One region of the Rubrivivax gelatinosus IL144 genome, then DNA from elsewhere that is predicted to be linked to it. Evidence: riboswitches for the same ligand, from Rfam matches in the RefSeq annotation. Region 1 holds a riboswitch; the other holds the start of a gene.
The links. A riboswitch is a leader RNA that binds a small molecule or an ion and turns the genes downstream of it on or off. The one in region 1 is predicted to bind S-adenosylhomocysteine.
Positions count from the first base shown of each region.

Region 2: another riboswitch for S-adenosylhomocysteine. It lies ahead of metH (methionine synthase); the one in region 1 lies ahead of ahcY (adenosylhomocysteinase).

Region 1 is NC_017075.1:518,574-533,730, reverse strand. It holds gene RGE_RS02495 (response regulator) at 1-182, opposite strand, end outside; gene RGE_RS02490 (chemotaxis protein CheX) at 215-1,174, opposite strand; gene purT (formate-dependent phosphoribosylglycinamide formyltransferase) at 1,340-2,545, opposite strand; gene RGE_RS02480 (hypothetical protein) at 2,685-3,182, shown strand; gene RGE_RS02475 (HAD-IIB family hydrolase) at 3,183-4,007, opposite strand; gene ppk2 (polyphosphate kinase 2) at 4,038-5,201, shown strand; S-adenosyl-L-homocysteine riboswitch at 5,262-5,342, shown strand; gene ahcY (adenosylhomocysteinase) at 5,426-6,862, shown strand; gene metF (methylenetetrahydrofolate reductase [NAD(P)H]) at 6,969-7,811, shown strand; gene RGE_RS02455 (OmpW/AlkL family protein) at 7,957-8,577, shown strand; gene RGE_RS02450 (S8 family serine peptidase) at 8,630-11,317, opposite strand; gene RGE_RS02445 (5-formyltetrahydrofolate cyclo-ligase) at 11,385-11,984, opposite strand; gene RGE_RS02440 (TfoX/Sxy family protein) at 12,039-12,395, shown strand; gene RGE_RS02435 (DUF2917 domain-containing protein) at 12,396-12,722, opposite strand; gene RGE_RS02430 (LysR substrate-binding domain-containing protein) at 12,833-13,774, shown strand; gene RGE_RS02425 (lytic transglycosylase domain-containing protein) at 13,822-15,157, shown strand, end outside.
Region 2 is NC_017075.1:257,109-272,265, reverse strand. It holds gene RGE_RS01260 (pullulanase-associated domain-containing protein) at 1-448, shown strand, start outside; gene RGE_RS01255 (maltoporin) at 570-1,781, opposite strand; gene glk (glucokinase) at 1,958-2,980, opposite strand; gene RGE_RS01245 (glucokinase) at 3,363-5,273, shown strand; S-adenosyl-L-homocysteine riboswitch at 5,286-5,375, shown strand; gene metH (methionine synthase) at 5,394-8,117, shown strand; gene RGE_RS01235 (YifB family Mg chelatase-like AAA ATPase) at 8,122-9,651, opposite strand; gene RGE_RS01230 (P-II family nitrogen regulator) at 10,053-10,391, shown strand; gene RGE_RS01225 (ammonium transporter) at 10,430-11,944, shown strand; gene gshA (glutamate--cysteine ligase) at 12,088-13,383, shown strand; gene RGE_RS01215 (potassium transporter Kup) at 13,475-15,157, shown strand, end outside.

The sequences.
Region 1 (15,157 bases):
CCGTCCATGTTGGGCATGTTGACGTCGCTGACGATGAGCCGGATGCCCGGATCGGCGCCGAGCTTGGCGAGGCCGTCGCGGCCGTCGCTGGCGACGGCGACGTCGAAGCCGTTCTGACTGAGGAAGCTGGAGACGATTTCGCGCATCGTGCTCGAATCGTCGACGACGAGGACTTGGGCCATGGCGGTGGACGCTGACGGAGTTTTGGTGGTTCTTAGAACAGCTCGAGTTCGCCGGTGTCGCGCGGCGGCTCGGCCGCGTTGGCGAACTCGGTGAAACGGTCGGGGCGCCACAGCAGGTTGAAGATCAGCCGCTGCACGATGATCAGCGGCGGCAGCCCCGGACGGCGCGGGTCCGAGAGCTTGTAGCGCACGCACAGCTGCGGGTCCTGCGAGCCGAAGGAGATGTACTTCTGCTCGTGGTTGATGACGATCGGCACCTGGGTCTGCTCGTTGGCGAAGGCCTGCGGCGGGATGTAGCGGTTCTTGAACGCGCCCCAGATCAGGTTGGTCGTCTCGCCGAGCAGGTGGTTCAGCTCGCGAAAGCTCAGGTCGCCGCCGACGCCTTCGTAGCCGAAGCCCTGCAGCATGCCTTGCCGCAGCGCGCTCTCCTCGGTCTGCAGCATCATGTAGCCGCGGCACCAGGTGCTTTCCAGCGCGATCAGCGTCGACACCTGGCCGAAGATGATGCGGTCGTGCACGACGTAGGGCGGCTCGTTGTCCACCTGGGCGTGCGGGAACATCGAGCGGATCGCGCCGGCGGTCAGCTCGACGACGCCGTTCACCAGCTCGGTCGGGTAGCGCAGGCTGAACAGGCTGCACTCGACGGACTGGCGCAGCGCCTCCAGCTCGGTCCACGGGTGGCTGGCGGCCCGCGCCTGGGTCTCGTCCAGCGGTGTGTCGCCGGTGCGGCGCAGGAAGATCGGCAGCTCGGGGCGCTGGCGGTGGATGGCCACCGCGAGGTCCAGTGCGCTGCCGTTCTCGCAGGGCAGGTCCTCGGCGAGCATCACGCCGCCCAGGTCCTTGTGCTGCCCCAGCGTCGGCAGCGCGTCGGTGGCGCTTCGCGGCAGCACGACGAGCCCCAGCGACTGCGCGAAATCCCAGAGCGTCTGGTAGTGCCGGGGATCGTGTTCGAGCAGCAGCACCTTGGCTGCGAGCGTGGGGGCTTCGGACATGGCGGGCGCTCGGCAAAAAACGGGCGGCACGGCTGCAGGCCGGCCGGTCTGCACCGCACATCGGCCGCGCCGAGGCTCAGCTTGAGGCGGGTTGCCCCCAGCCACCACGCCCGAGCGTGGCGTTGTCCACGGCCGGCGCGCCCCGCGCACGCCGGCCGGCGGCGATCAGGCCGCGCGCGGCTTGACGCGCGAGGCGGCGAGCTTGGCGCGCGCGCGCGCCGTGTCGACGTCGTCGGCGTGCACCAGCGCCACGCCCATGCGGCGCTTGGCGAAGCTCTCGGGCTTGCCGAACAGGCGCAGTTCGCTGCCCGGCACGGCCAGCGCGTCGGCGACGCCGTCGAAGACGATGCCGGCGGCGTCGACGCCGCCGTAGACCACGGCGCTGGCGCCCGGGCTCTTCAGCGAGGCGTCGACCGGCAGGCCGAGGATGGCGCGCGCGTGCAGCTCGAACTCGTTCTGCCACTGCGTGGCCATCGTCACCATGCCGGTGTCGTGCGGGCGCGGGCTGACTTCGCTGAACCAGACCTGGTCGCCCTTGACGAAGAGCTCGACGCCGAACAGGCCCAGGCCGCCGAGGTCGTCGGTGATCTTCTTGGCGATGTCGCGCGAGGCGGCCAGCGCCGCCGGGCTCATCGGATGCGGCTGCCAGCTCTCGACGTAGTCGCCGCTGACCTGCACATGGCCGATGGGGTCGCAGAAATGGGTCTGCGGCTGGCCGTCGGCGCCCAGCGCGCGCACGGTGAGCTGGGTGATCTCGTAGTCGAAGGCGATGAAGCCTTCGACGATGATGCGGCCGCCGGCGACGCGGCCGCCGGCCATCGCGTAGTCCCAGGCCTTCTTCACGCCGTCGGGGCCGTCGATCTTGCTCTGGCCCTTGCCGCTGGAGCTCATCACCGGCTTGACGACACACGGGTAGCCGATGCCGCCGTCGATCGCGGCCTGCAGTTCTTCCAGCGAGTCGCAGAAGCGGTAGGGGCTGGTCGGCAGGCCCAGCGTCTCGGCGGCGAGGCGGCGGATGCCTTCGCGATCCATCGTCAGGCGCGCGGCGCGGGCCGTCGGGATGCAGCGGATGCGGCCTTCGGCTTCCATCTGCTCGAGCACCGGCGTCGCGATGGCCTCGATCTCGGGCACGACGAGCTGGGGCTTCTCGGCTTCGAGCAGCGCGCGCAGCTGCTCCGGGTCGCTCATCGTGATCGTGCGCGCGTGGTGCGCGACCTGCTGGCCGGGCGCGTTCTCGTAGCGGTCGACGGCGATCGTCTCGACGCCCAGGCGCTGCAGCGCGATCAGCACCTCCTTGCCGAGTTCGCCGCTGCCCAGCAGCAGGACGCGGGTGGCGGACGGGGACAGCGGGGTGCCGATGACGGTGCTCATGACGGGGGGAGGGGGAAGTCGGACGGACGGCCCGGATTGTCGCCGCAGGCACGCCCGGGGCCGCTTGTCGCGCGGCACAACGCGACCTTTGCCCGGCTTTTCCCGCTCAACGACTTCGTCGGAAAGCCGAAACCCAATCATGGCCCACCTCGACGACCTCTTCGGCGCCCCGCTGCACGAGCACCGTGGCGACCGCCAGCACCGCTTCATGGAGTCGGCGGACATCAACATCGTCTTTCGCGAGCTGTTCCGCCCGCTGCAGGCCAACGTGCGCCGAGGCATGACCATCGAGGGCCAGCTGTACGGCATCGAGATGGACCCCTGCATCCCCGGCGAGCTGCTGGGCTCGACCTGGATCGCGCCGGTCGCCGGCACGGCGTCGGACCCGGAGCGCCTGGCCGACAACGGCCTGCGCCGCGCGACGCTGGCCCAGCTGCTGGCCGAGCCGCGGCCGGAGTCGCTGTTCGTCTACGTCTGCGAACGCAAGATCAAGCGCCGCGCGGTGCTCTACGTCGAGCTGGCGTCCGAGGACGGCCAGTACGCCGCCGAGTACCCGATCCGCTCGGCGCGCGGCTGGCACCACCGCGAGCTGGTCGAGGCGCCGTACCGCCGCCTCGGGCCGCTGGCCCTGGCCTGATCAGCGGCCCAAGCCGGCGATCACCGCGCGCGCGACCTCGGCGAAGCCGGCGCCGCGCTCGCCGCGCGTGATCCAGCGCGGCCAGGTGTGCAGCTGCGCGGCGAAACGCCGCAGGTTGGCGACGCCTACCGAACGCTCGAAGGCCCCGAACATCAGCTGGTCGTTGGTCGAGTCGCCGACGTAGACCCAGCGTCCGATCTCGGGCGCCAGCTCGCGCCCGTAGAGCCGGCGCAGCATCCAGTGCGCCGCGCTCAGCTTGGTGTGCGTGCCGATCCAGCCGTTGACGTGGATCGAGCTGACGGTGGCCGTGAGCCCTTCTTCTTGCATCAGGCGCACGACGGCCTGGATCTGCGCCTCGTCCAGCCGCGCGAACTCGGAATGGTCGACGGCGATGTCGGTGACGCGGCCGTCGCTGTCGCGCGCCAGCGTCGCACCCGGCACTTCGCGCAGCACCCGCGCCGCGGCGGCGCGCAGGCGCTCGGCGTTGCGAACGCGTTCGGCCGCGGGCTGGGCGAACTCGATGCGTGCGCCGTCACCGTCGGGGATCAGCGCCGCGCCGCCGTTCTCGGCGACCATCGCGTCCAGCGGCCAGGCGCCCAGCAGCGGCAGGCACCAGCCCAGCGGCCGCCCGGTGATCGCGATCACCGGCACGCCGGCGGCGCGCAGCTCGGCCAGCGCGGCGGCGGCCGGCGGGTCGATCCGGCCCTCGGCGGTCAGCGTGTCGTCGATGTCGGTGAAGAGACCCAGGCTGCCGTGAAGTGCGGCGGGAACGAGGTCGACGGCTTGACTCAAGATAATTGACAGCTCGGCTGGACGGTCGATCATGGGCAGGTCGAAACGTCGCGAGCACGTCTCATGGCCCAGGATTCTGCCGCAAGCCCCCTGCCCTCCAAGCCTGCGCGACGCCCCCGGCGCCCGCGCGCCGTCGCCAGCGGCGACACCGCGCCGACGCTGTCGGCGCCGGCCATCGAGACCAGCGTCGTGCAGCGCGCCGCCGAGCGCCACCAGACCGTCACCGCGATGGCGCTGAAGGACGTGCTGAGCGCGCACGCCAACGGCGACGCCGGCCCCGACGGCGAATGGCTGCGCCAGCTGCAGGCGCTGATCGCCGGCTCGTCGCCCGACGAAGCCAAGGCCCTGCGCCGGCTGCTGTTCACGCGCGAGACCGCCGTCACCGAAGGCGTGGACCCCGACCTCGAGCTGCGCCCCGGCTGGCGCGACGGCGGCTACCCGTACAAGAACCTGATGTCGCGGCGCAGCTACGAGCGCCAGAAGTACCGGCTGCAGGTCGAGCTGCTGAAGCTGCAGGCCTGGGTCAAGGAGACCGGCCAGCGTGTCGTCATCTTGTTCGAGGGCCGCGACGCCGCCGGCAAGGGCGGCACGATCAAACGTTTCATGGAGCACCTGAACCCGCGCGGCGCGCGCGTCGTGGCGCTGGAGAAACCCAGCGACGTCGAACGCGGCCAGTGGTACTTCCAGCGCTACATCCAGCACCTGCCGACGCGCGGCGAGATCGTGCTCTTCGACCGCAGCTGGTACAACCGCGCCGGCGTCGAGCGCGTGATGGGCTTCTGCTCGGACGGCGAGTACGACGAGTTCATGCGCCAGGCGCCCGAGTTCGAGCGCCATCTCGTGCGCAGCGGCGTGCACCTGTTCAAGTTCTGGTTCTCGGTCAGCCGCGACGAGCAGCGCCGCCGCTTCAAGGAGCGCCGCGCCCACCCGCTCAAGCAGTGGAAGCTGTCGCCGATCGACGTCGCCTCGCTGGACAAGTGGGACGACTACACGCGCGCCAAGGAGTCGATGTTCCTGCACACCGACACCTCGGACGCGCCGTGGATCGTCATCAAGTCGGATTGCAAGAAGCGCGCGCGTCTGAACGCGATGCGCTACCTGCTGCACCGGCTGCCGTATTCCAACAAGGACCTGGGCACGCTGGGCACGGTCGACACGCTGCTCGTCGGGCGCGCGGCGATCGCCAGCTTCAGCGCGGAAGAGTTCACGCGCGCCAGCGAGTCCTGAGCCTTGGCGCGGGCCGGCGCGGTATCGCGCGCGGCCGGCCCGTGGCTACAATCGCCCACCTTTTCCGAGGAGCGTTGCAACCTCACCCGCTTGAGGCCAGGCTCGGAAAACCACACCCCCTTGCAACCGCGCTCACCCGCACGACTGTCGTCGTGGGTGGTGGGCGATGCGCTTTTCCTCCCTGACGCCGGCCGCGCGGGTTCCAACCGAACTGGAGCCTCGTGATGACTGCCGTCCTGAAAGCACAGCACCACCCCGACTACGCGATCGCCGACCTGGCACTCGCCGCCTGGGGCCGCAAGGAACTCAACATCGCCGAATGCGAGATGCCCGCGCTGATGGCCATCCGCAGCGAGTACGCCCAGAGCCAGCCGCTCAAGGGCGCACGCATCGCCGGCAGCCTGCACATGACCATCCAGACCGCGGTGCTCGTCGAGACGCTGCAGGCGCTGGGCGCCGAAGTGCGCTGGGCCTCGTGCAACATCTTCTCGACCCAGGACCACGCCGCCGCGGCGCTGGTCGAGCGCGGCACGCCGGTCTTCGCCTACAAGGGCGAGAACCTGACCGACTACTGGGACTACACCCACCGCATCTTCGAGTTCGGCCCGGCCGGCAGCGAGGGCGAAGGCCCGAACATGATCCTCGACGACGGCGGCGACGCGACGCTGCTGATGCACCTGGGCAAACGCGCCGAGAAGGACCTGTCGCTGCTGGACAAGCCGACGAGCGAGGAAGAGACCTGCCTGTTCGCCGCGATCAAGGCCAAGCTCGCCGTCGACCCGACCTGGTACAGCCGCAAGAGCGCCGAGATCATCGGCGTCACCGAAGAGACGACGACCGGCGTGCACCGCTTGAACGAGATGTCCGCCAAGGGCACGCTGCTGTTCCGAGCGATCAACGTCAACGACTCGGTCACGAAGAGCAAGTTCGACAACCTCTACGGCTGCCGCGAGTCGCTGGTCGACGGGATCAAGCGCGCCACCGACGTGATGGTCGCCGGCAAGATCGCCGTCGTCGCCGGCTACGGTGACGTCGGCAAGGGCAGCGCGCAGGCGCTGCGCGCGCTGTCGGCGCAGGTCTGGGTGACCGAGATCGACCCGATCAACGCGCTGCAGGCGGCGATGGAAGGCTACCGAGTCGTGACGATGGACTGGGCCGCCGACAAGGCCGACATCTTCGTCACCGCCACCGGCAACAAGAGCGTCATCACCTTCGACCACATGGCGAAGATGAAGCACAACGCGATCGTCTGCAACATCGGCCACTTCGACAACGAAATCGACGTCGCGTCGCTCGAAGCCAAGTGCCAGTGGGAAGAGATCAAGCCGCAGGTCGACCACGTCATCTTCCCGGACGGCAAGCGCATCATCCTGCTGGCCAAGGGCCGCCTGGTGAACCTGGGCTGCGCCACCGGCCACCCGAGCTACGTGATGTCGAGCTCGTTCGCGAACCAGACGATCGCCCAGATCGAGCTGTTCACGCACAGCGACTACTACGAGGCCGGCAAGGTCTACGTGCTGCCCAAGCACCTGGACGAGAAGGTCGCGCGCCTGCAGCTGAAGACGCTCAACGCCGAGCTGACCGAGCTGACCGAGGAGCAGGCGGCCTACATCGGCGTGCCCAAGCAGGGCCCGTACAAGCCGGACACCTACCGGTACTGAGCCCCGGCACCGCCAGCGGCCCGGCTGAGCCGGGCCGCGGCGGTTGCTTGACGGGCCGCTGTTCCGCCACGGCCCGCTTTTCTCCTGACCGCCTGCGAGTTCGCCCATGAGCACCACGCCCGTCAGCTTCGAGTTCTTCCCGCCGAACACGCCCGTCGGCGCGGACAAGCTGCGCACCGTCGTCCAGGATCTGGCGGCGGTGAAACCCGAGTTCTTCAGCGTCACCTACGGCGCCGGCGGCACGACGCGCGAGCGCACGCTGGAAACCGTCAAGGCCATCGCCGCGATGGGCCACGAGGCCGCGCCGCACCTGTCCTGCGTCGGCAGCACCGAGGCCAACATCGCCGAGATCCTGGCCACCTACCGCCAGCAGGGCATCCGCCGCATCGTCGCGCTGCGCGGCGACCTGCCCAGCGGCACCGCCACCGCCGGCGAGTTCCGCTACGCCAGCGAACTCGTCGAGTTCATCCGCCGCACCCAAGGCGACGACTGGTTCATCGAAGTCGCGGCCTACCCCGAATACCACCCGCAGCAGCGTTACGCGCGCCGCGACCTCGAGCACTTCGCGCACAAGGTGCGCGCCGGCGCCAACTCGGCGATCACGCAGTTCTTCTTCAACCCCGACGCCTATTTCCACTTCGTCGACGAAGTGCACAAGCTCGGCGTGCGCGTGCCCATCGTCCCGGGGATCATGCCGATCCACAACTACGCGCGCATCGCCCAGTTCGCCGCACGCGATGGCATCGAGATCCCGCGCTGGGTGGCGCTGAAGATGGAAGGCTTCATGGACGACGCCGCGTCGGTGCGCGCCTTCGGCGTCGAGGTCGTCACGCGGCTGTGTGAACGGCTGATCGCCGGCGGCGCCCCGGCGCTCCACTTCTACACGCTGAACCAGTCGGCCTTGTCGCTGGAGATCTGCCGCAAACTGGGCTTGGCTCAAGCGGACTGACGTCGGTCAAGAGCAACAACCCGGGACAGCCTGGGGCGTTAGCGGTCTCGAATTTGCGTTAACGCAAATATGAGTGAAATTGATGCGCGCCAAATTGATCTCGGCCATGTGGCCTAGTTCACATCAAGAGAAGAGGAGTCTCTCCATGTTCAAGCGCACCGCGCTCGCGCTCGTCGCCATGATGGCCGGTCTGGCCGCCCCGATGGCCCAGGCCCAGGCTGACGACACCGGCTCGTGGATCGTCCGTGCCCGCGCGCTGTACCTCGACTCCGCCAACAAGGACAGCACCGGCCTCGACCTGAGCGTCAACAACAAGACCTTCCCGGAAGTCGACATCACCTACTTCTGGACGCCGAACCTGGCCACCGAGCTGATCCTGACCTACCCGCAGAAGCACGACCTGAAGGCCGGCGGCGCCAAGATCGGTTCGCTGAAGCACCTGCCGCCGACGCTGACGCTGCAGTACCACTTCACGAACGTGCAGGGCTTCCGTCCCTACCTCGGCGCCGGCGTGAACTACACGCGCTTCTCGAACGTCGACTTCGACCCGGCGGTCGAAACCGCGCTGCATCCCTCGATCGACAAGAACAGCTGGGGCATGGCGCTGAACGCCGGCTTCGACGTCCCGATGGGCGGCGGCTGGCTGTTCAACGTCGACGTGAAGAAGGTCCAGATCCGCACCGACGTGTCCTCCAGCGGCACCAAGGTCGGCACCTTCAAGGTCGACCCGATGCTCTACAGCATCGGCGTCGGCAAGCGCTTCTGATGCTCGAAGCGGCCCGGCACGGCCGGGCCGCGTGTTCCCTGTCCTTTACGTCCTAGCGTTTCCTGGAGGCCGCCCGCGAGGCGGCCTCCGCGTTTCCGGAGCCCACGGCCGACAGCAGGAAGTCCAGCCCGCTGCGGTCGGCGCCGAGCGGCACCGGCGTCAGCGAGACGCCGAGCACCGGGTACGCACCGCAGGCCTCGCCGCTGGAGCAGACGACGCCGTCGTTGTCGTAGTCGCTGCCGGCCAGCACGGTCACCGAGGCGGCGTCCAGCCCGTCGATGCGGTAGCGGTAGACACCGCCCGAGGCCCGCAGCATCGCCTGCTTCAGCACCTTGTCGCCCGTGGCGTCGTAGACCAGCACGTAGATCGGCCCGATGTCCGGCGTGCTCGTCGCATCCAGCTTCTGGATGCTCAGCGGCAGGGTCAGCGTGCGCCGGCTCGTCATCACCGTGATCTGCGGCGTGTAGACGCCGGCCGCCAGGCCGCTGCGATCGACCGTGACGCGGTAGCGCCCCAGGCCGGCGGCGTCGACCGCGACCGGCGCGACGCTCACCGCGGCGCTGTCGTCGCCGACGGCGCCGACGGTCTCGTCGGTCGGCGCGGTGACGCGCAGCGTGAACTCCAGGCTGCTCGTCGTGGTGCCGAAGTCCAGCGCCGAAGGCTGGGCCTCGACGACACCCTGGATCCCGGGCGCCCAACCGCCGTTCTTCAGCGCGATCGCCGCACGCACCGCCTTGGCCGCGTCGACGATGCCCCAGCCGTACTGGCTGTCGTGGCCGGTGGCGCCGGCGTCGTCGGAGAGCTCGCCGGCCTGCAGCAGCGCGTCCACCTGCTCGGGCGTGATCGCCGGGTGCACCCAGCGCATCAGCGCGAGCACCGCGGCGACGTGCGGCGTCGCCATCGAGCTGCCCTGGTACTGGCCGTAGGTCGGCGTGCGCACGCCGCCGGCATCGAAGGTCGCCAGCGTGCTGTAGATGCCGTCGGGCAGACCGCTGCCGGTGGTCGCCACGCGCATGTCGCCGCCAGGGGCGGCCAGCGCGAGCTCGTCGCCGCCGTTGGCGTAGTAGGCGACGCCGCGCTGCGCGTCGGTGGCCGTCACCGCCAGCACGCCGGCGCAGTTGGCCGGGTAGTCGACCGCGGCGACACGGCCGCTGTCGCGGTCGGACTCGTTGCCGGCGGCGGCGACGATCATCGTGCCCTGGGCGCGCACCTGGGCGATCAGCGTCGCGCTGGCGCTGTCGCAGGCCACGCCGCTCGCGCCCAGGCTGAGGTTGGCGACGTCGGCCCGCCGCGCCGGCACGCTGGCCGAGTCGTTGGCCAGGCCGGCGGCGTAGCGCAGGCCTTGAAGGATGTCGTAGAACGTGCCCTCGCCGCCCTTGCCGAGCACGCGGATCGGCATCACCTGGGCCATCGGCGCGACGCCGGCGACGCCGGTGCCGTTGTAGGTGGCCGCGGCGACGGTGCCGGCGACGTGCGTGCCGTGGAACGAGGGCTGCGAGTCGGCCGCGCGGAAGTCGTCGGGGTCGGCGTCGAGGCCGTTGCCGTCGCCGGCCGACGCGGCGTCCTGGACGAAGTCGTAGCCGGCGGTGATCTGGCCGGCAAGGTCGGGATGGTCGGCGACGATGCCGGTGTCCAGCACCGCGACGATCGGCCGCTGGCTCGGCTGCGGGCTCAAGGCGACCAGCGCATCCATCGCCGCCGGCAGCGCGATCTGCTCGTAGTGCCAGCGCTGCAGCGCGTAACGCGGGTCGTCGGGCGGGAAGCTGCCGACCAGCGCCGTCGCGTGCAGCGGGCGGTTGACGGTGACGTAGTCGAAGGCGCCGCTGGCGGCCAGGCGTTTGGCGTACTGCAGCGTCTCGACCTGCAGCCGCGAATCCGGCGACAGCCGGTCCATCCACGCCGGCCGGCGGGCGGCGCGCAGCGTCGCCTCGTCGGCACCGGCCAGCGCCAGCAGGCCGCGGCGGCGCGACTTCTCGTCATCGGCCAGCGCCATCAGCCCGAGCCGCCCGGGCGCGACACGGCCCTTGAGCAGCGACAGCGGCTGCGCCGACACCAGCGCGCCGGCGGCGCGCACGCGGCCGCTGCCTTCGGCCAGCCCGGCGATCAGCTGGCCCGGCACCAGGCGCCGCGCCGCAACCGAGCTCGTCGCGTTGGCGCAGCTGCCGCCGGCACCGGCCGCGGCGATGCGCAGGTTGTAGAGCGACGCGCCGTCGTAGGCCTCGACCTGCACGACGTATTCACCGGGCTCGGTGACGCGCACGCACTCCGACAGCGAGCTTCCGGTCGACGAGCCGACGAGCACGTCGGCGTCGCCGACGCGGCGATAGACGTAGAGGTCGAGGTCGTTGGCCGCGGTATCGGCGGTGAAGTCCAGCTGCAGCGTCTGGCCGGCGGCCAGCGTCACGCGGAAGAAGTCGCTCGGGTCGCCGGCGGCATGGCTGGCGCCGTCCGCGCCCGCCCGAGGCACGTTGACGGTGCCCATCACCTGGCTGGTCGCGGCGATCGGCTGGGCCTGCGCCGAGTCGTCGTTGGCGATGCGCGTCTGGTTCGGGTCGTTGGTGTCGCTGTCGACGACGAGGTTGGCCGACACCGACAGCGTGCCGGAGACGCTGTAGCCGGCCGCGCTGTCGTCGCCACCACCGCCGCCTCCGCCCCCGCAGGCGGCCAGCACCGTCAGCGCCGCGAGCAGCGCGGCCCTTCGCACCAGAGGCAGCGCTGGGCTGCGATGTTCATGAGCCATCGTGACCTCCCGTGACGCCGGCACGGCGAGGGCGATGATAGGCAGGCCGGCCGAGCGGCCGGTAACTTCAGATGTCCGGGTGCTGCCAGTGCACGCCGTCTTCGGTCAGCACGACGTCCAGCGGCACGTCGTGCGCCTCGGCCTCGAGCCAGGGGACGAAGCCGTGCGCGTAGCCGACGCCCACCGTCAGCGGCCGCGGCTGCAGCGTCGCCAGCGTGCGGTCGTAGAAGCCGCCGCCGTAGCCCAGGCGCACGCCGCCGGGGCCGAAACCGACGCAGGGCACGAGCAGCAGCCCGGGCTCGAACTGCTCGGTGTCCTTGGGCTTGGGGATGCCGTAGGCGTCTTCTTCCATCGGGCAGCCGGGATACCAGACGTGGAACCGCAGCTGCTTGGTCTCGCGGTCCATCACCGGCAGGCCGATGCGGCGGTCGGGTTCGGCTTCGCTCCAGCGGAACAGCGCCGGCAAGGCGTCGAACTCGCCCTTGATCGGCCAGTAGGCGCCGATCGTGTTCTCGGTGCGGCCGATCAGCCAGACGCGCAGCACCTCCTGCAGGTGCACCGAACGCTGGTGGCGGTCGACGAGCGACTGCCGTTCGGCCTGAAGCTGGCGCCTCAGCGTCTTCTTGTCGCGGGAGGGCTGCAGCGGCAGCGGGAACGGCAGGTTCATGGATCGGATTGTGACGCTTGCGGCGCCGCCGCAGGGGCCTAGACTGGCGCCGTCATGCGCGAGGACCCGTTTGCACAACACTGCCGCGAACTGCTGGCGCCGCTGGGCGCGGTGCGCGTGCGCCGCATGTTCGGCGGCCACGGTTTCGACATCGACGGACTGTTCGTCGCGCTGATCCTGGACGAGCAGCTCTATCTGAAGACCTGCGCTGCGACCGAGCCCGATTTCGAGGCCGCCGGCGGCGAGCCGTTTCGATACCAGCGCGCCGGCAAGCCGATGCGGCTGGGCTTCTGGACCCCGCCGGCCGAGGCGCTGGACGCGCCCGAGGCGATGCGGCCCTGGGCGCAGCGGGCGCTGCAGGCCGCACTCGCCGCGCGGGCCCCCAAGCCGAGGGCGCCGCGCCGGCGCTGATCAGGCGGCGTGCGCCGCGCCCCAGGGCGCGTGCCAGCGGCCCGGGCGGGCCGGCGTGCGCGCCGGCGTCCTGCACGGCGCTTCCAGCAGTTCGACCTGGGCCGACGGCCAGCCTTCGATGACCCATTCGCTGCCGCAGGGCAGTTCGAGGCGTTCTCCGGCCTGCAGCCAGACGTCCTCACCGTAGGGGCCGGAGCCGCTGCGCGTCAGCCAGACGCGGCCTTCGGAGACGACCAGCCAACGCGGCTGGTTGGCGGCCGGGACACGCATCGCCGTGGCCGGACCGACGGCCCATTCCCAGGGCGCGCTCTGATGCGAATTGCTCATGGCGGTTTGCGACATCTCAGGCTCCACGATCGACTGCTTGGAAGGTATTCTCGGCAGCGGACGGGGCCGGGTCCAATCAAAAATCCGCGCGACATTGATAACCTAAACGCATGAATCTTCGACGCCAACGCCCGCTGTCGATCGGCCCGCTGCGCGCTTTCGAGGCGGTCGCGCGCCGTCTGGGCTTTCGTGCCGCGGCCGACGAGCTGCATCTGACGCAGCCGGCGGTCAGCCGCCAGATCCGCTCGCTGGAGGACGAAATCGGCCTGCCGCTGTTCCTGCGCGGCACGCGCCACGTCGAACTCACCGGTGCCGGCGAGGCCTTGCTGCGCACCGTGGCGCCGCTGCTCGACCGGCTCGACGCCACCGTGCACCAGATCCGCAGCGCCCAGGGCCGCCGCCAGGTCAACCTGACGACCTGGCCCTCGTTCGCGTCGATGTGGCTGCTGCCGCGGCTGCAGCAGTTCCAGCGCGAGCAGCCGGGCATCGACATCCGCGTCTCGGCCCAGGACGCGATCGCCGACCTCGACGACCCCGAGCTCGACCTGGCGCTGCGCTACTGCCACCCCGACAACGCGCCGCCGGGCTCGACGCTGATGTTCGGCGAGGTCGTCACGCCGGTCGCCAGCCCCGGCCTCGGGCCGCTCACCAAGCCCGAGGACCTGGCGCAGATGACGCTGCTCGAGGAGGACTCGCAGCTGCCCAGCGTCGAGTACCTGAGCTGGCGCCACTGGCTGGGCGCCAAGGGCGTGCCCGGCCTGGAGCCGCGCGGCTGGCTCTACCTGAACTACACCTACCAGCAGATCCAGGCGGCGACCGCTGGCCAGGGCGTCGCGCTGGCCCGGCTGGCGCTGGTGCGCGAGTCGCTCGAGCGCGGCGAGCTGGTCGAACCCTTCGGCCCCGCGGGCCGGCTGCGCTCGCCTTTCGCCTACTGGCTGGTGCGCTGGCCGGCGCGGCGCGAACGTCCCGAACTGGCCGCTTTCGAGGCCTGGGTGCTCGAGCAGGCGCAGGCCACACGCGCCGGCCTGGACGCCCATGCCGCCTCGTCCTGATCGCGCCTGACACGGACGGATACTCGTGATCCGCTAGATTCCCCCTTATGAACGCCCTGCAACGCATCACCCGCCGGGCACCGCTGCGCCCGCTCGCGGCAGCCACGCTGGCTTTCGCGCTCGCCCTGCCCGCCGCCCAGGCGCAGACCGGCGACGACCTCGTGCTCGACGCCCGCGCCGCCGCGCAGAAGGGCGACCGCGCCAAGCTGTCGGCGCTGCGCACCGCAGCGCTCTTCGCGTCGCATCCGCTGGCGCCCTGGGTCGACTACTGGGAGCTGTCGGGCCGGCTGCGCGACGCCGACGTCGCCGAGGTCGAGGCCTTCTACCGCCGCTGGAGCGGCCAGTACGTCGAGGACCGGCTGCGCAACGACTGGCTGCTGGAACTGGGCAAGCGCCGCGACTGGGCCAGCTTCGCCCGCGACGTGCCGCGTTTTCGCATGAACGACGATCGCGAGGTGACCTGCTACAGCCGCCTCGTCGAGCATCAGGCCGGGCGCGACGTGCGTCAGGCGGCGCTGGAAGCCTGGTACGCCCAGCGCGACGCCGACGACGGCTGCGCGCTGCTGGCGCAATCGATGTTCGCCGCCGGCCGCTTCAACGTCGACGACGTCTGGCAGCAGGCCAGGCTGTCCTTCGAGCTCGAACGCCAGAACTCGGCGCGCGGCCAGCGTTCGCTGCGCGCCGCGGTGCAGCTGCTGGGGCCCGAGATCGCGCGCGCCGTCGACGACGCGGTCGCCAACCCGGCGCGCACGCTGGCCAAGCCCGACACGCCGCCCTCGGTGGCGCAGATGGCGATGCTCAAGCTCGCCTCCAACGACCCGGCCGGCGCCGCCGCGCAGCTCGCCGCCGGCGGCTGGGAGCAGCGCCTGGGCCGGCGCGACGCCGCCTTCGCCTGGGCCTTCGCCGGCAAGTGGGCCGCGGTGCTGCAGCAGCCGCAGGCGCTGGACTACTACCGTCGCGCCTGGACGCTGGCCGGCAGCGCCGCCACCGGCTGGAGCGACGACACCCTGGCCTGGGGCGTGCGCGCTGCGCTGCGCGCCGGCGAGCAACCCGACCGCTGGACGCTGGTGGCGCGTGCGATCGACACGATGAGCCCGGCCGAACGTGCCGACCCGGCCTGGGTCTACTGGCGCGCGCGGGCGATGGCCGCCGGCGCCGCGGCCGGGGCCGCCGGCGACGCCGAACGTGCCGCTTCGCGCGCGATGCTGCAGTCCATCGCCGGCCAGATGCACTTCTACGGCCAGCTCGCCGCCGAGGACCTGGGCCTGCCCTTCGTGCTGCCGGCGCCGCCGCGCACGCTGCAGCCGGCCGAACGCGAGGCCGCGCGCAGCAACCCCGGTTTCGCACGCGCGCTGCAGCTGATCGCGCTGGGCCTGCGCAGCG
Region 2 (15,157 bases), 260 kb from region 1:
CGGTACCGCGGCCCTGCTCTCGGCCGGCCCGGCCGCCGCGCAGGACGCGGTCAAGGTCGCCGAGGTGCCCGCCGACACGATCTCGCTGCACTACTACCGTCCGGACGGCAGCTACGCCGGCTGGGGCGTGCACTTCTGGGAATCGTTCGAGAAGGTGCAGGACGGCAAGGTCGTCGGCCCGCGCGACAAGGCCGACATGCCGATCATGGGCATCAGCTGGGGCAACCCGATGAAGCCCACCGGCCAGGACGGCTTCGGCATGTACTGGCAGGTCAAGGCCAACGAGTTCCGCAACGGCAAGATCAACTACATCATCCACAAGGGCGACAACAAGGACTGCACCAAGGACTCGACCTGGATGCTGCCGCAGGGTCGCCAGGTGTTCATCAACGCCGGCGACTGCACCGCGTACTTCACGCTCGAAGAGGCGCTGAAGGCACGCAAGTGAGTTGAACGCCGCCCGGCCTCCAGCCGGGCACGACGCAAAAAAAGGCGCTCCGAGGAGCGCCTTTGTCGTAAAGGGACGAGTCGCGAACAGGGTGCCGGTCGCCCGGCACCCCGTCAGCCGATCACCACCAGGCTTCGATCTGGAAGCCGTAGGTCGTGCCGTTGGTGTCCGAGCCGAAGCGGCCCGTGCTGCCACCAGCCACACCACCCCACTGGTCACGCGCGGCGTCGTTCCACTTCGCGTGCGTGACGTACAGGCGCAGTTCCGGACGCGCCCAGAAGCCACGGCCGGCGACCAGCGTCGGGGCGATCGTGAACTTCGTCAGGTTCATCGTCTTCAGGTTGTCGGGCTTCACGCGGTCGTAGCCGAGTTCAGCCTGCAGCTTGAAGTAGTCGGTGAGGTGCCAGACCGGGCGCACGCCGATCGAGGTCCACGAATAGTTGTCCTTCGTGTCCTGGTGCATGATCTCGTACATGCCGCTGAACGACGGCGAGAACTCGACCACGCCCCAGTCCAGGATGCGCCAGGTCTTGTTGTCGTTGTCGGCGGTGTAGGACGGATAGCCGAGCACCAGGTTGCTCGCCGAGCCCTTGCCGTACTGCACGGCCAGCTTGTTGAAGCCGCCGAACATCGGGATCATGTGCTCGACCTGCAGGAACGAGCCGTTCTCCGCGGTCGCGCCATTGGTCGAGTCGGCACGGTTCAGCTCGATCGCGAAGTCCAGCGTGCCGGCCCCGCCCAGGCTGATGCCTTCGTAGCGGAAGTCGTGGCGGGTCATGCCACGGTCGGTGTCGGTGTTGCGCATCAGCGCGTACGAGAACTTGCCCGGGCCGGCCTGCACGTCCTCGATACCCGCGCCGTAGCCCGAGGTGTCGTGGTAGTAGAAGTCCGACATGTGGACGTCTTCGCGCTTGTAGTAGCGCTTGCCCGCCCAGACGCTGGCGCCATTGAGCATCGGCAGGCCCTTCACGCCGATCCAGTTCTGGCGCAGCGCCCAGTCGGCGCCGTCGTTCTTCAGGCTCTCGTAGTCCTGCTGCGTCGAGTACGCCTTGCTGTACGCGAACATCAGGTGGTAGTCGAACTTGACGCCGTCCTTGCCGTCGTAGAGGTTCTGGTCGAGCTGGGCTTCACCGTAGGTTTCGCACTCGTTGCCGAGACGGTACTTGGTGTAGGCGCCCGGGAGCGAGAAGCAGGTCTGGTCGCCGCCACCGCTGGTGACGCCGGAGCCGCTGCGGATGTAGCCATGGAACTCCAGCGCGCTCGCGCCGGTGCTGAACAGCGCGGCCGCAGCGGCCGCCGCCAGTGGAAGAAGTCGGGTGTGAAGGCGAGACATCGTTAACTCCTCGTTCGTGGTCTAGTGGTGAATGGGACGGGGAAATTCGGCGGGCGCCCGTCGTGCAAGCCCCGGCCCGAATCGCGACCGTCGTCCGGCGGTCGCGGCAGTGCCGTCATGCGCGGGGTCTCGCGGTCCCCCGGCCCGACGGGCGCTCGGCTGGCCACGGCGCGTGCTCATGCGGCGTGGCCTTGTGAAGTGGCGCGACGGCGCCGTGCCTCGATGGCGGCGGCGGCGCCGTACAGCGCGGCGTACGGCTCGACGATCAGCGCCGTCGGTACCGCTTCGAGGTAGGCACGAAAGCGCCCCTTGGCCTCGAAACGTTCACGGAAACGCGAGGCGAAGAAGAAGTCGGCGAAACGCGGCACGATGCCGCCGCCGATGAACACGCCACCGCGCGCGCCGAAGGTCAGCGCGACGTTGCCGGCGAAGCCGCCGAGCATCGCGCAGAAGCTGTCCAGCGTCGCGGCGCACAGCGCGTCCGAGCCGTCGGCGCCGCGCGTGCCGATCTCCTCGGCCGTCAGTTCGGCCGCGGCCTCGCCGCGCACGCGGGCGATGGCGCGGTACAGCGTCGGCAGACCGATGCCCGACAGCAGGCGTTCGGCCGACACGTGCTCGAACTCGCCGCGCACGACGCGCAGGACTTCGGCCTCGAAATCGTCGCCTGCCGCGAGCGTCGCGTGGCCGCCTTCGCCGGCGATCGCGCGCCAGCCGTGGGCCGTCTCGAGCAGGCCGCCGACGCCCAGCCCGGTGCCCGGGCCGAGCACGGCCAGCGTGCCGCGCGCCGCCGGCAGCGCGCCGTGGGCACGCAGCTGCTGCGGTGCCAGCCCCGGCAGCGACAGCGCCAGGGCCTCGAAGTCGTTGAGCATCAGCAGGCCGTCCAGACCCAGCGCCGCCTCGCTCTCGGCGCGCGAGAACGACCAGGCGCTGTTCGTCAGCTCGATGCGGTCCTGCCCGACCGGGGTGGCGACGGCGAACGCCGCCCAGTCGGGCGCCTGCCAGCCGGTGCCGGCGGCGGCCTGGCGCTCGGCCAAGTAGGCCCGCGCGGCCTCGACCGGGCCGGCGTAGTCGGCGCAGCGCACGCGGTGGATGTCGCGCGGCGGCGCACCGGCGCCGTCGACGAGCGCAAAACGCGCGTTCGTACCGCCGATGTCGGCCACCAGCCAGGGCCGCGGCACGGCACTGCCACCGAGGTTCACGACAATCCCTCCCCCGCCGTGCACGAGGAGGACCGGCCGGCGCTCTTGGCGACGATCGGGTGATGGTTCACGGGAGCCCTCCTCGACTCGAACCGGGCGCCGGGATCGGCGCCTTTGCGATGCACGGCAAACCCTTGCAAAGCATCGAAAAGGTAGCAAAACTACAAGTACGCGACAAGCCAATGTTGCACCTGGGCAACTGAGGGCTTCCCCCTGATCCGGACATGCCGGGCATGGGTACTGCTTCGGTCACCTTGAAGCACTGCCCGGCATGCCGCATCGTGGTGCAGCCCTTCCAGGATACGGATCTGACGGGATCAGTAGTCCGGCTACATCGTCACTCGGCGCGCACCGTCAGGCGCCCGAAGCTCGGAACCCGTCCATGACGCCTTTCGAACATCCCCGCCTGCTCGCCGACATCGGCGGCAACTACGCCCGCTTCGCGGTCGAGGCCGCGCCCGGTGCCTTCGGCCACGTCGCGTCCATCCCCTGCGCCGCGCACCCGGACTTCCATTCCGCGGTGCGTGCCTACCTCGGTTCGCTGCCGCCCTCGCTGGCCGACACGATCGAACACGCCGCCGTCGCCATCGCCAACCCGGTCGAAGGCGACCTGGTGCGCATGACGAACTACCACTGGCAGTTCTCGATCGAGCAGATGCGCGAACGCCTGGGGCTGCAGACCCTGGTCGTCATCAACGACTTCACCGCGCTGGCGATGGCGCTGCCGCGGCTGTCCAACGCCCAGCGCCGCCAGGTCGGCCCCGGCGAGGCGCGCGAGCGCAGCGTCATCGGCGTCATCGGCGCCGGCACCGGCCTGGGCGTCTCGGGGCTGATCCCGACCGGCGACGGTTACGTCGCGCTCGGCACCGAAGGCGGCCACGCCAGCTTCGCGCCGCGCGACGAGCGCGAGATCGCGATCCTGCGCTACGCCGCACGCCAGCACGAGCACGTCTCGTTCGAGCGCCTGCTCTCGGGCCCCGGCCTGGAGCTGATCTACCGCGCGGTCTCCGAGGGCCGCGGCGGCGAGCCGCTGCCGGCCACCGAGATCACGCGCCGCGCGATCGACGGCGGCGACGCGCTGTGCCTGCAGGCCGTCGAGGCCTTCTGCTCGATCCTCGGCACCGCCGCCGGCAACCTGGCGGTGACGCTGGGCGCCTTCGGCGGCATCTACATCGGCGGCGCCATCGTGCCGCGCCTGGGCGAGTACTTCGACCGCTCGCCGTTTCGCGCCCGCTTCGAGGACAAGGGCCGCTTCAGCGACTACGTGCGCACGATTCCGACCTTCGTCGTCAACGCCGATAACGCGACCTTCGCCGGCGCCTCGGCGATCCTCGCCGAGCAGCTGCGGCGCATGGACGCGCAGCAGGACACCGCCGTGCTCGGCCTGATCCGACGCGTGCGCAACAAGCTCTCGCCGGCCGAGCGCCGCGTCGCCGACCACGTGCTCGCCCACCCGCGGCCGACGCTGTCGGACCCGATCGCCGAGATCGCGCGTGCCGCCGCGGTCAGCCAGCCGACGGTCATCCGCTTCTGCCGCTCGCTGGGCTGCGAGGGCCTGTCCGACTTCAAGCTGCGCCTGGCCTCCAGCCTGACCGGCACGATCCCGGTCTCGCACACCCAGGTCACAGGCGAGGACACGATGCTCGAGCTGGGCGTCAAGGTGCTGGGCAACACCGCCTCGGCGATCCTGCAGGTGCGCGACCAGCTCAACCGCGACGCGATCGACCGCGCGATCGACCTGCTGACCGCGGCCGATCGGGTGGAGTTCTTCGCCGTCGGCCACTACGGCGTCGTCGCCGACGACGCGCAGCTGAAGTTCCTGCGTTTCGGCGTGCCGTCGATGGCGGTCACCGAACACCGGCTGCAGGTGCTGACGGCCAACGTGATGCGGCCGACCGACGTCGCCGTCATCATCAGCAGCAGCGGCCAGGTCGAGGACCTGCTCGCGGTCGCCGACAAGGCCCACGAGCGCGGCACGCCGGTGCTGGCGATCACCGCCAGCCAGTCGCCGCTGGCCAAGAAGGCCGACGTCGCGATCATCGTCGACCACCTCGAGGACCCGTCGACGCACGTGCCGATGATCAGCCGCATCCTGCACCTGCTGGTCATCGACATCCTGGCCGTCGGCGTGGCGATGCGCCGCGGCGCCGAGCGCGTGGCCGAACTGCCGCGCGAGGAGATCGTCGGCTTCGACGAGGCGCCGCTGGAGTCGCCGCCGCCGGGCGCGCGCCGTGCCGGCCCCGGCATCAGCACCGCCGGCCCGCTGGCGCATCTGACCGCGCACAGCCGATAAAATCGCGGACCCTGCCCCGAGGAGCGTTGCGATGGCGTCGGCCACCAGGCTCGGGGCGAGCCGCGGCACCGGTCGCGGCCGCAGCAACGGCGCTCGTCCCATTCCCCCTGGAGTGACACGATGACCGCTGCCCTGCCCGCGATGCGCCTGTCGGGCCTCGAACCCGTCTCGATCGGCGACGGAACGCTGTTCGTCAACATCGGCGAGCGCACCAACGTCACCGGCTCGCGCGCCTTCGCCCGCATGATCCTCGAGGGCCGCTTCGAGGACGCGCTGTCGGTCGCGCGCCAGCAGGTCGAGAACGGCGCCCAGGTCATCGACGTCAACATGGACGAGGCGATGCTCGACTCGGCCGCGGCGATGGACCGTTTCCTGAAGCTGCTGGCCACCGAGCCCGAGATCGCGCGCGTGCCGGTGATGGTCGACAGCTCCAAGTGGAGCGTCATCGAGACCGGGCTCAAGTGCCTGCAGGGCAAGGGCATCGTCAACTCGATCTCGCTGAAGGAGGGCGAGGCCGAGTTCAAGCGCCAGGCGAAGCTGGTGCGCCGCTACGGCGCCGCGGCCGTCGTCATGGCCTTCGACGAGCAGGGCCAGGCCGACACCTACCGGCGCAAGACCGAGATCTGCGCGCGCGCCTACCGCATCCTCGTCGACGAGGTCGGTTTCCCGCCCGAGGACATCGTCTTCGACCCCAACGTCTTCGCGATCGCCACCGGCATCGAGGAGCACGCCAACTACGCCGTCGACTTCATCGAGGCGACGCGCTGGATCAAGCAGAACCTGCCCGGCGCCAAGGTCTCGGGAGGCATCAGCAACGTCTCGTTCAGCTTCCGCGGCAACGACCCGGTGCGCGAGGCGATCCACACCGTCTTCCTCTATCACGCGATCAAGGCCGGCCTGGACATGGGCATCGTCAACGCCGGCATGGTCGGCGTCTACGACGACCTGGACGCCGAGCTGCGCGAGCGTGTCGAGGACGTGGTGCTGAACCGCCGCGCCGACGCCGCCGAGCGCCTGATCGAGATCGCCGAACGCGCCAAGGGCGCGGCGCGCGACGACTCGGCGCGCCTGGCCTGGCGCGCCGGCACGGTGGAGGAACGCCTGGCGCACGCGCTGGTGCACGGCATCACCGAGTTCATCGCCGCCGACACCGAAGAGGCCTGGCAGACGGTGCGCGCCAAGGGCGGGCGCCCGCTGCACGTCATCGAAGGCCCGCTGATGGCCGGCATGAACACCGTCGGCGACCTCTTCGGCCAGGGCAAGATGTTCCTGCCGCAGGTGGTCAAGAGCGCGCGCGTGATGAAGCAGGCGGTGGCCCAGCTGCTGCCTTACATCGAGGCCGAGAAGCTGGCGCTGCAGGACGCCGGCGGCGACGTCAAACCCAAGGGCAAGGTGATCATCGCCACCGTCAAGGGCGACGTGCACGACATCGGCAAGAACATCGTCACCGTCGTCCTGCAGTGCAACAACTTCGAGGTCGTCAACATGGGCGTGATGGTCCCGTGCCAGGACATCCTCGAGAAGGCGCGTGTCGAAGGCGCCGACATCGTCGGCCTGTCGGGCCTCATCACGCCCAGCCTGGAGGAGATGCAGCACGTCGCCGCCGAGATGCAGCGCGACGCATGGTTCCGCGAGCGCGGCACGCCGCTCTTGATCGGCGGCGCCACCTGCAGCCGCGTGCACACCGCGGTGAAGATCGCGCCGCACTACGACGGCCCGGTGATCTACGTGCCCGACGCCTCGCGCAGCGTCGGCGTCTGCTCGGACCTGCTGTCCGAGGAGCGCCAGGCGGCCTACCTCGCCGAGCTGCGCGCCGACTACGAGCACGTGCGCCGGCTGCATGCCAGCAAGAAGGCGACGCCGCTGGTGACGCTGGCCGCCGCGCGCGCCAACCGCGCCCGCCCCGACTGGGCGGCCTACGAGCCGCCGGCGCCGCGTGCGCCCGGCCGGCGCCTGTTCCGCCACTACGACCTGGCGGAGCTCGCGCGCTTCATCGACTGGGGCCCGTTCTTCCAGACCTGGGACCTCGCCGGCCCCTACCCGGCGATCCTCGACGACGAGATCGTCGGCGAGGCCGCACGCCGCGTCTTCGCCGACGGCCAGCGCATGCTGGAGCGCCTGGTCGAAGGCCGCTGGCTGCAGGCCAACGGCGTCGTCGCGCTGCTGCCGGCCAACACGGTGGACGAGGACACGATCGAGGTCTACACCGACGACAGCCGCAGCCAGGTCGCGATGCGCTGGACGCCGCTGCGCCAGCAGGGCGAGCGCCCGGTGATCGACGGCGTGCCGCGGCCCAACCGCAGCCTCGCCGACTTCGTCGCGCCGCGCGGGGTCAAACCCGACTGGATCGGGATGTTCGCCGTCACCGCCGGCCTGGGCTGTGACGAACGCGCGCAGCGTTTCGCCGAAGCCCACGACGACTACTCGTCCATCATGGTCAAGGCCCTGGCCGACCGCCTGGCCGAAGCCTTCGCCGAGCGCCTGCACCAGCGCGTGCGCACCGAACTCTGGGGCTACGCCGCCGACGAGGCGCTGGCCGTCGACGAGCTGATCGGCGAACGCTACCGAGGCATCCGCCCGGCGCCGGGTTACCCGGCCTGCCCCGACCACGGCCCCAAGCGCGCGATGTTCGAGCTCTTGAAGGCCACGGAGATCGGCATGGGCCTGACCGAGAACCTGGCGATGACGCCGGCAGCCAGCGTCAGCGGCTTCTATCTCGCGCACCCGGAAGCCTGCTACTTCAACGTCGGCCCGGTCGGCGACGACCAGGTCGCCGACTTCGCCGCGCGCGAGGGCATCAGCCGGGAAGACGCCGAGCGCCGGCTGGCGACGCAGCGCCGCTGAGGCTTCAGTCCGCGGCGTCGAGCCCGCGCTGCAGCTGCAGCGCCTCGGCCATCGTGGTGACGCCGATCGTCGCGGCGCCGTCCAGGTCGGCGATCGTGCGCGCGACGCGCAGCGTGCGGTGCAGGCGCCGGCCCGACCAGCCCAGCTTCTCGGCCGCGGTCTGCAGCAGGCGCCGCGCGGCGGCCTCGGCGACGCAGCAGCGGTCGGTGTCGGCCGCGCCGAGGCGGCCGTTGGGCTCGCCCTGGCGGTCGAGCTGGCGCGAGCGTGCGGCCGCCACCCGCGCCGCCACCGCCGCCGAGCTCTCGCCGCTGGGAGCGCCCATCAGCTCGGCCGGGCGCACCGCCGGCACCTCGATCTGCAGGTCGATGCGGTCGAGCAGCGGCCCCGACAGCCGGCTGCGGTAACGCGCCACGCCGTCGGCGCCGCAGCGGCAGGCGCGGCCGGTGGCGGCGAAAGCGCCCAGCCAGCCGCAGGGACAGGGGTTCATCGCCGCGACGAGCTGGAAGCGCGCCGGGAACTGCGCCTGGCGCGCGGCGCGCGAGATCGTCACCCGGCCGGTCTCCAGCGGTTCACGCAGCGCCTCCAGCGCGGCGCGCGCGAACTCGGGCAGCTCGTCGAGGAACAGCACGCCGCCGTGCGCCAGCGAGATCTCGCCCGGCCGCGGCGGCGAACCGCCGCCGACCAGCGCCACCGCACTCGCACTGTGGTGGGGCGAACGCACCGGCCGGCGGCCGAAGCCGGCGCCGTCCAGGGCCTGCGGCGCCAGCCCTTGCAGCGCGGCGCTGACCAGCGCCTCCTCGTCGTCCATCGCCGGCAGCAGCCCGGGCAGGCGCGCGGCGAGCATCGACTTGCCGGTGCCGGGCGGGCCGACGAGCAGAAGCGAGTGCGCGCCCGCGGCGGCGATCTCCAGCGCCCGCTTGGCCGCCGCCTGGCCGCGCACGTCGCGCAGGTCGGGCGCCGGCTCGCCGGGCTCGGCCGGCGGCGGCCGTGCCGGAGACAGCGGCTCGGCGGCTTCGCCGGGCAGCAGCGCCTGCACGACCTCGAGCAGCGTCGCCGCACCGCGCACGTCCAGCCCGCCGACCCGGGCCGCGCTGCCGGCGCTGGCCGCCGGCAGCACCAGCGTGCGGCCGCCGCCGTCGCGGCGCGCGGCCAGCGCCAGGGCCAGCGCGCCGCGCACCGGGCGAAGCTCGCCGGCCAGCGACAGCTCGCCGGCGAACTCGCAGGCCGCCAGCCGGGCGGCGTCGAGCACGCCGTCGGCGGCCAGGATGCCCAGCGCGATCGGCAGGTCGAAACGCCCCGACTCCTTGGGCAGGTCGGCCGGCGCCAGGTTGACCGTGATGCGTTTGTTGTGCGGGAACTGGAAGCCGCTGTGCTGCAGCGCCGCGCGCACGCGCTCGCGCGATTCCTTGACTTCGGTATCCGCGAGGCCGACGAGCGTGAAACACGGCAAACCGTTGGCGAGCTGCACCTCGACGTGCACCGCCGGCGCGTCCAGCCCGTCGAGCGCACGGCTCGCCACCACCGCCAAGCTCATCTGCCGCCTCCCCGCGGCGATTGTCCGGGCCGCCGGCGGCGCGCACGCGGCGGCGGCCTCGCACCAAGGGAGTGCACCAAAAGAGGGATGCACGGCGCCGTGCATCGCATGGAAGCCGGCCGCAGCCCCGTCCGCCGCGGCTGTAACCGTTTGTGGTCACTGGCATGGAAGCTGCAGTAGCCGCGACGGCACTCGTCACCTCCGCACTGCAGCCCCTCATGAAGAGACTGATCCCGGCCAGCCCCGACACCGCAGCGACTCCCGCGGTGCAGGCCCTGGGCCGAGCGCATCCGGTGCCGAAGCACATCCCCGTCGCCACGGCCGGCCACGTCCGCACGGCGCGCTCCGGCGCGGCGTCGGCGGGCGGGCACACGCAACCCTAGAGGACCAGAGGACCGACCATGAAGATGGTGACCGCGATCGTCAAACCATTCAAGCTCGATGAAGTGCGCGAGGCCCTCAGCGGCATCGGCGTTCAGGGCATCACCGTGACCGAGGTGAAAGGCTTCGGCCGCCAGAAGGGCCACACCGAGCTCTACCGCGGCGCCGAGTACGTCGTCGACTTCCTGCCCAAGGTGAAGATCGAAGCCGCCGTCGACGAAGCCATCGTCGACCGCGTCATCGAGGCGATCGAAGGCGCCGCCCGCACCGGCAAGATCGGCGACGGCAAGATCTTCGTCAGCTCGCTCGAGCAGGTGGTTCGCATCCGGACCGGCGAAACCGGCACCGACGCCCTCTGAAGGCGCGACCCGAGACCAACCCGAGAAACCACCCCATCATGAAGAAACTGCTATCGATCCTGGCCGTGGGGCTCGCGCTCCTGGGCTCGGTGGACCTGGCGCTCGCCCAGGACGCCGCCTCGGCCGCTGCCGCCGCTTCCGACGCCGTGGCCACCGCCGCGGCGGCCGCACCGGCCGAAGCCGCTTCCGCGGCTGCCGATGCCGCCTCGGCCGCCGTCGCTGCCCCGGTGCCCAACAAGGGCGACGTGAGCTGGATGCTCGTCTCCACGCTGCTGGTGATCATGATGTCGATCCCCGGCCTGGCGCTGTTCTACGGCGGCCTGGTGCGCAGCAAGAACATGCTGTCGGTGCTGATGCAGGTGTTCGTCACCTTCTCGCTGATCACCGTGCTGTGGGTCGTCTACGGCTACAGCCTGGCGTTCACCGAAGGCAACCAGTTCATCGGCAGCTTCGACCGGCTGTTCCTGAAGGGCATCTTCGACCCCGCGACCGGCGCGTTCGCGATGGGCGCGACCTTCAGCAAGGGCGTCGTGATCCCCGAGATCGTCTTCGTCGCCTTCCAGGCCACGTTCGCGGCCATCACCTGCGGCCTGATCGTCGGCGCCTTCGCCGAACGCGTGAAGTTCTCCGCCGTGCTGCTGTTCATGGTGCTGTGGTTCACCTTCAGCTACACGCCGATCGCGCACATGGTCTGGTACTGGATGGGCCCGGACGCCTACACCGGCCCTGAAGTCGTCGACGCGATGAACGCCAAGGCCGGCCTGCTGTGGCAGTGGGGCGCGCTGGACTTCGCTGGCGGCACCGTGGTGCACATCAACGCCGCCGTCGCCGGCCTGGTCGGCGCCTACATGATCGGCAAGCGCATCGGCTACGGCAAGGAAGCCATGGCCCCGCACAACCTGACGATGACCATGGTCGGCGCCTCGCTGCTGTGGGTCGGCTGGTTCGGCTTCAACGCCGGCTCGGCGCTGGAAGCGGGCAACAGCGCCGCGCTGGCCTTCCTGAACACCTTCTCCGCCACCGCCGCCGCGGTGCTGGCCTGGTGCGTCGGCGAAGCGCTGATCAAGGGCAAGGCCTCGATGCTGGGTGCCGCCTCGGGTGCCGTCGCCGGCCTCGTGGCCATCACCCCGGCCGCCGGCAACGTCGGCATCGTCGGCGGCCTGGTCATCGGCTTCATCGCCGGCTTCGCCTGCCTGTGGGGCGTCACCGGCCTGAAGAAGATCCTCGGCGCCGACGACTCGCTGGACGTGTTCGGCGTGCACGGCGTCGGCGGCATCATCGGTGCGCTGCTGACCGGTGTGTTCAACAACCAGGCGCTCGGCGGCCCGGGCCTGGTGACCGACTGGGTCACCGCCACGGTCGGCTCCAACGACATCCTGACCCAGCTGCTGATCCAGGCCAAGGCCGTCGGCGTGACCATCGTCTGGTCGGCTGCGGTCGCGTTCGTCTCGTACTGGGTCGTCGACAAGGTCATCGGCCTGCGCGTGCCGGAAGAAGAGGAACGCGAAGGTCTGGACATCACCTCGCACGGCGAGACGGCCTACAACAAGTAAGCTGCCGTCACCGCGACACGGGGCCGCCTTCGGGCGGCCCTTTTTCTTGCCCATGACGGTCGCGCAGCGGATGCCCGCGGCGCTTGTGCTTCGTGCCGCCGCCCCCACGTGCCAGAATTTCCGCCTCACCCTCCCCGCCTGCCATGGTCCCCAATCTCGTCACCGCCCTCACCGGCCCGATCAACGAGCTCGAGGCGCGCGTCCTGGAGTCGATGCCGGCGATCGAACGCTGGTTCCGGCTCGAATGGATGGAGCACACGCCTCCGTTCTATACCTCGGTGGACCTGCGCAACGCCGGCTTCAAGCTCGCGCCGGTCGACACCAACCTGTTCCCCGGCAGCTTCAACCACCTGACGCCGCAGATGCTGCCGCTGGCGGTGCAGGCGGCGATGGCGGCGATCGAGAAGATCTGCCCCGAAGCCAAGAACCTGCTGCTGATCCCGGAGCGCCACACGCGCAGCCCCGAGTACCTGGCCAACCTGCAGTGCCTGATCCAGGTCTTCAACCAGGCGGGCCTGAACGTGCGCCTGGGCTCGCTGGACGAGGACCTGAAGTCGCCGGTGCCGCTGGCCCTGCCCGACGGCGGCGAGCTGGTGCTCGAGCCGCTGCTGCGCGCCCGCGGCCGCCTGGGGCTCAAGGACTTCGACCCCTGCACGATCCTGCTGAACAACGACTTGTCGGCGGGCACGCCGGCGATCCTGGAAGACCTGCACCAGCAGTACCTGCTGCCGCCGCTGCACGCCGGCTGGGGCGTGCGCCGCAAGAGCCGCCACTTCCGCAGCTACGAGGAAGTCGCCAAGAAGTTCGCCAAGCTGCTGGGCATGGACCCCTGGCTGATCAACCCGATGTACGGCCAGTGCGGCCAGGTCGACTTCGGCGAAGCCACCGGCCTGGAGTGCGTGCAGTCGGCCGCCGACCAGCTGCTGGCCAAGGTGCGCCGCAAGTACAAGGAATACGGCATCGCCGAGAAGCCCTTCGTCGTCGTCAAGGCCGACAACGGCACCTACGGCATGGGCGTGATGACGGTGCGCGACGCCAAGGAGCTCGACGAGATCAGCCGCCACACGCGCGAGCGCATGAGCGTCGCCAAGGACGGCCAGCACATCAGCGAGGTCATCATCCAGGAAGGCGTGCCGACGCACGAACGCGTGGCCGACGCCGCCGCCGAACCGGTGGTCTGCATGATCGACCGCTACGTCGTCGGCGGCTTCTACCGCGTGCACGGCGAACGCGGCATCGACGAGAACCTCAACGCGCCGGGCTCGGACGTCGTGCCGCTGGCCTTCGCCGAATCGACCCAGCTGCCGCGCCCGGGCGCCAAGCCCGGCGCCAGTGCGCCCAACCGCTTCTACATGTACGGCGTCATCGGCCGGCTGGCGATGCTGGCCGCGGCCTACGAGCTGGAAGCCACCGACCCGGACGCCGAGATCTACGAGTAGCCGACTCCGGGCCTGCGGCGTGCCCGCGCACGCCGGCCCGGGTTTCGCTACGATCGCGCCGCATCCGCGCGGCCGCGAGGCCTGCCGTCTCGTGACTCCGCATCCGCCCACCCCCCGCACGCCCGCCGCCGTCGCCGCGCTCACGCTCGGCGCGCTCGGCGTCGTCTATGGCGACATCGGCACCAGCCCGCTGTACGCGCTGAAGGAAGTCTTCCACGCCGGCCACGTGCCGGTGACGCGGGAGAACATCCTCGGCGTGCTGTCGCTGATCTTCTGGACGATGACGATCATCGTCTCGCTGAAATACGTGCTGCTGATCCTGCGCGCGGACAACCGCGGCGAGGGCGGCCTGATCGCGATGCTGGCGCTGGCGACCTCGGCAGTGGCCGAGAAGCCCCGGCTGCGCCGCGGCCTGCTGGCGCTGGGCATGTTCGGCACGGCGATCTTCTACGGCGACGGCGTCATCACGCCGGCGGTGTCGGTGCTGTCGGCGGTCGAGGGCCTGGAGGTCGCCGCGCCGCAGCTCGAACACTGGGTCGTGCCGATCACGCTGATCGTGCTGACCGGGCTGTTCTCGGTGCAGCGCTTCGGCACCGGCGGCATCGGCCGCGCCTTCGGGCCGGTGACGATGATCTGGTTCGCGGTGCTGATCGCGCTGGGCGTGCCGCAGATCATCGAGCACCCGACGGTGCTGGTCGCGATGTCGCCCACCCACGCGGCGCATTTCATCGCCCACCACCCGCTGGTGGCCTTCATCGCGCTGGGCTCGGTGGTGCTGGTCGTCACCGGCGGCGAGGCGCTGTACGCCGACCTGGGCCACTTCGGCCGGCTGCCGATCCGCATCGCCTGGTACGGGCTGGTGGCGCCGGCGCTGGTCGTCAACTACTTCGGCCAGGGCGCGCTGCTGCTCGAGGACCCGACGGCCGTCGAGAACCCGTTCTTCCTGCTGGCCCCGGGCTGGGCGCGGCTGCCGCTGGTGCTGCTGGCCACCGCGGCCACCGTCATCGCCTCGCAGGCGCTGATCACGGCCGCCTTCTCGGTGACCAAGCAGGCCATCCAGCTCGGCCTGCTGCCGCGGCTGCGGGTGGTGCACACCTCGGTGCGCGACACCGGCCAGATCTACGTGCCCTTCGTCAACTGGGGGCTGTACGCCTGCATCGTGCTGGCGGTCGGGCTGTTCGGCAGCTCGTCCAAGCTGGCCGCGGCCTACGGCATCACGGTGACGCTGGACATGACGATCACGACGATCATGACCTTCTTCGTCATCCGCTACGGCTGGAAGTACCCGCTGGCGCTGGCGCTGGCGGCGACCGGCTTCTTCCTCGCGATCGACGTCACCTTCTTCGCCTCCAACGTGCTGAAGCTGCTGGCCGGCGGCTGGTTCCCGCTGGTCATCGGCATCGCGATGTTCACGCTGATGCGCACCTGGGTCGACGGCCGCCGCCTCGTCGGCGAACGCCTGCGCGACGAAGCCATCGACCTGAAGAGCTTCCTGGAGGCGGTGTTCGTGAGCCCGCCGACACGCGTGTCGGGCACCGCGATCTTCCTGTCCAGCGAAGCCGGCCTGACGCCCAACGCGCTGATGCACAACCTCAAGCACAACAAGGTGCTGCACGAGCACAACGTCTTCGTCACCGTGCAGCATCACGAGGTGCCCTGGGTCGGCTTCGACAAGCGGCTGGAAGTCGAGCAGCTGGGCCACCGCTGCTGGCAGGTGCGGCTGCACTTCGGCTTCATGAACGATCCCGACGTGCCCGAGGCGCTGAAGCTGCTG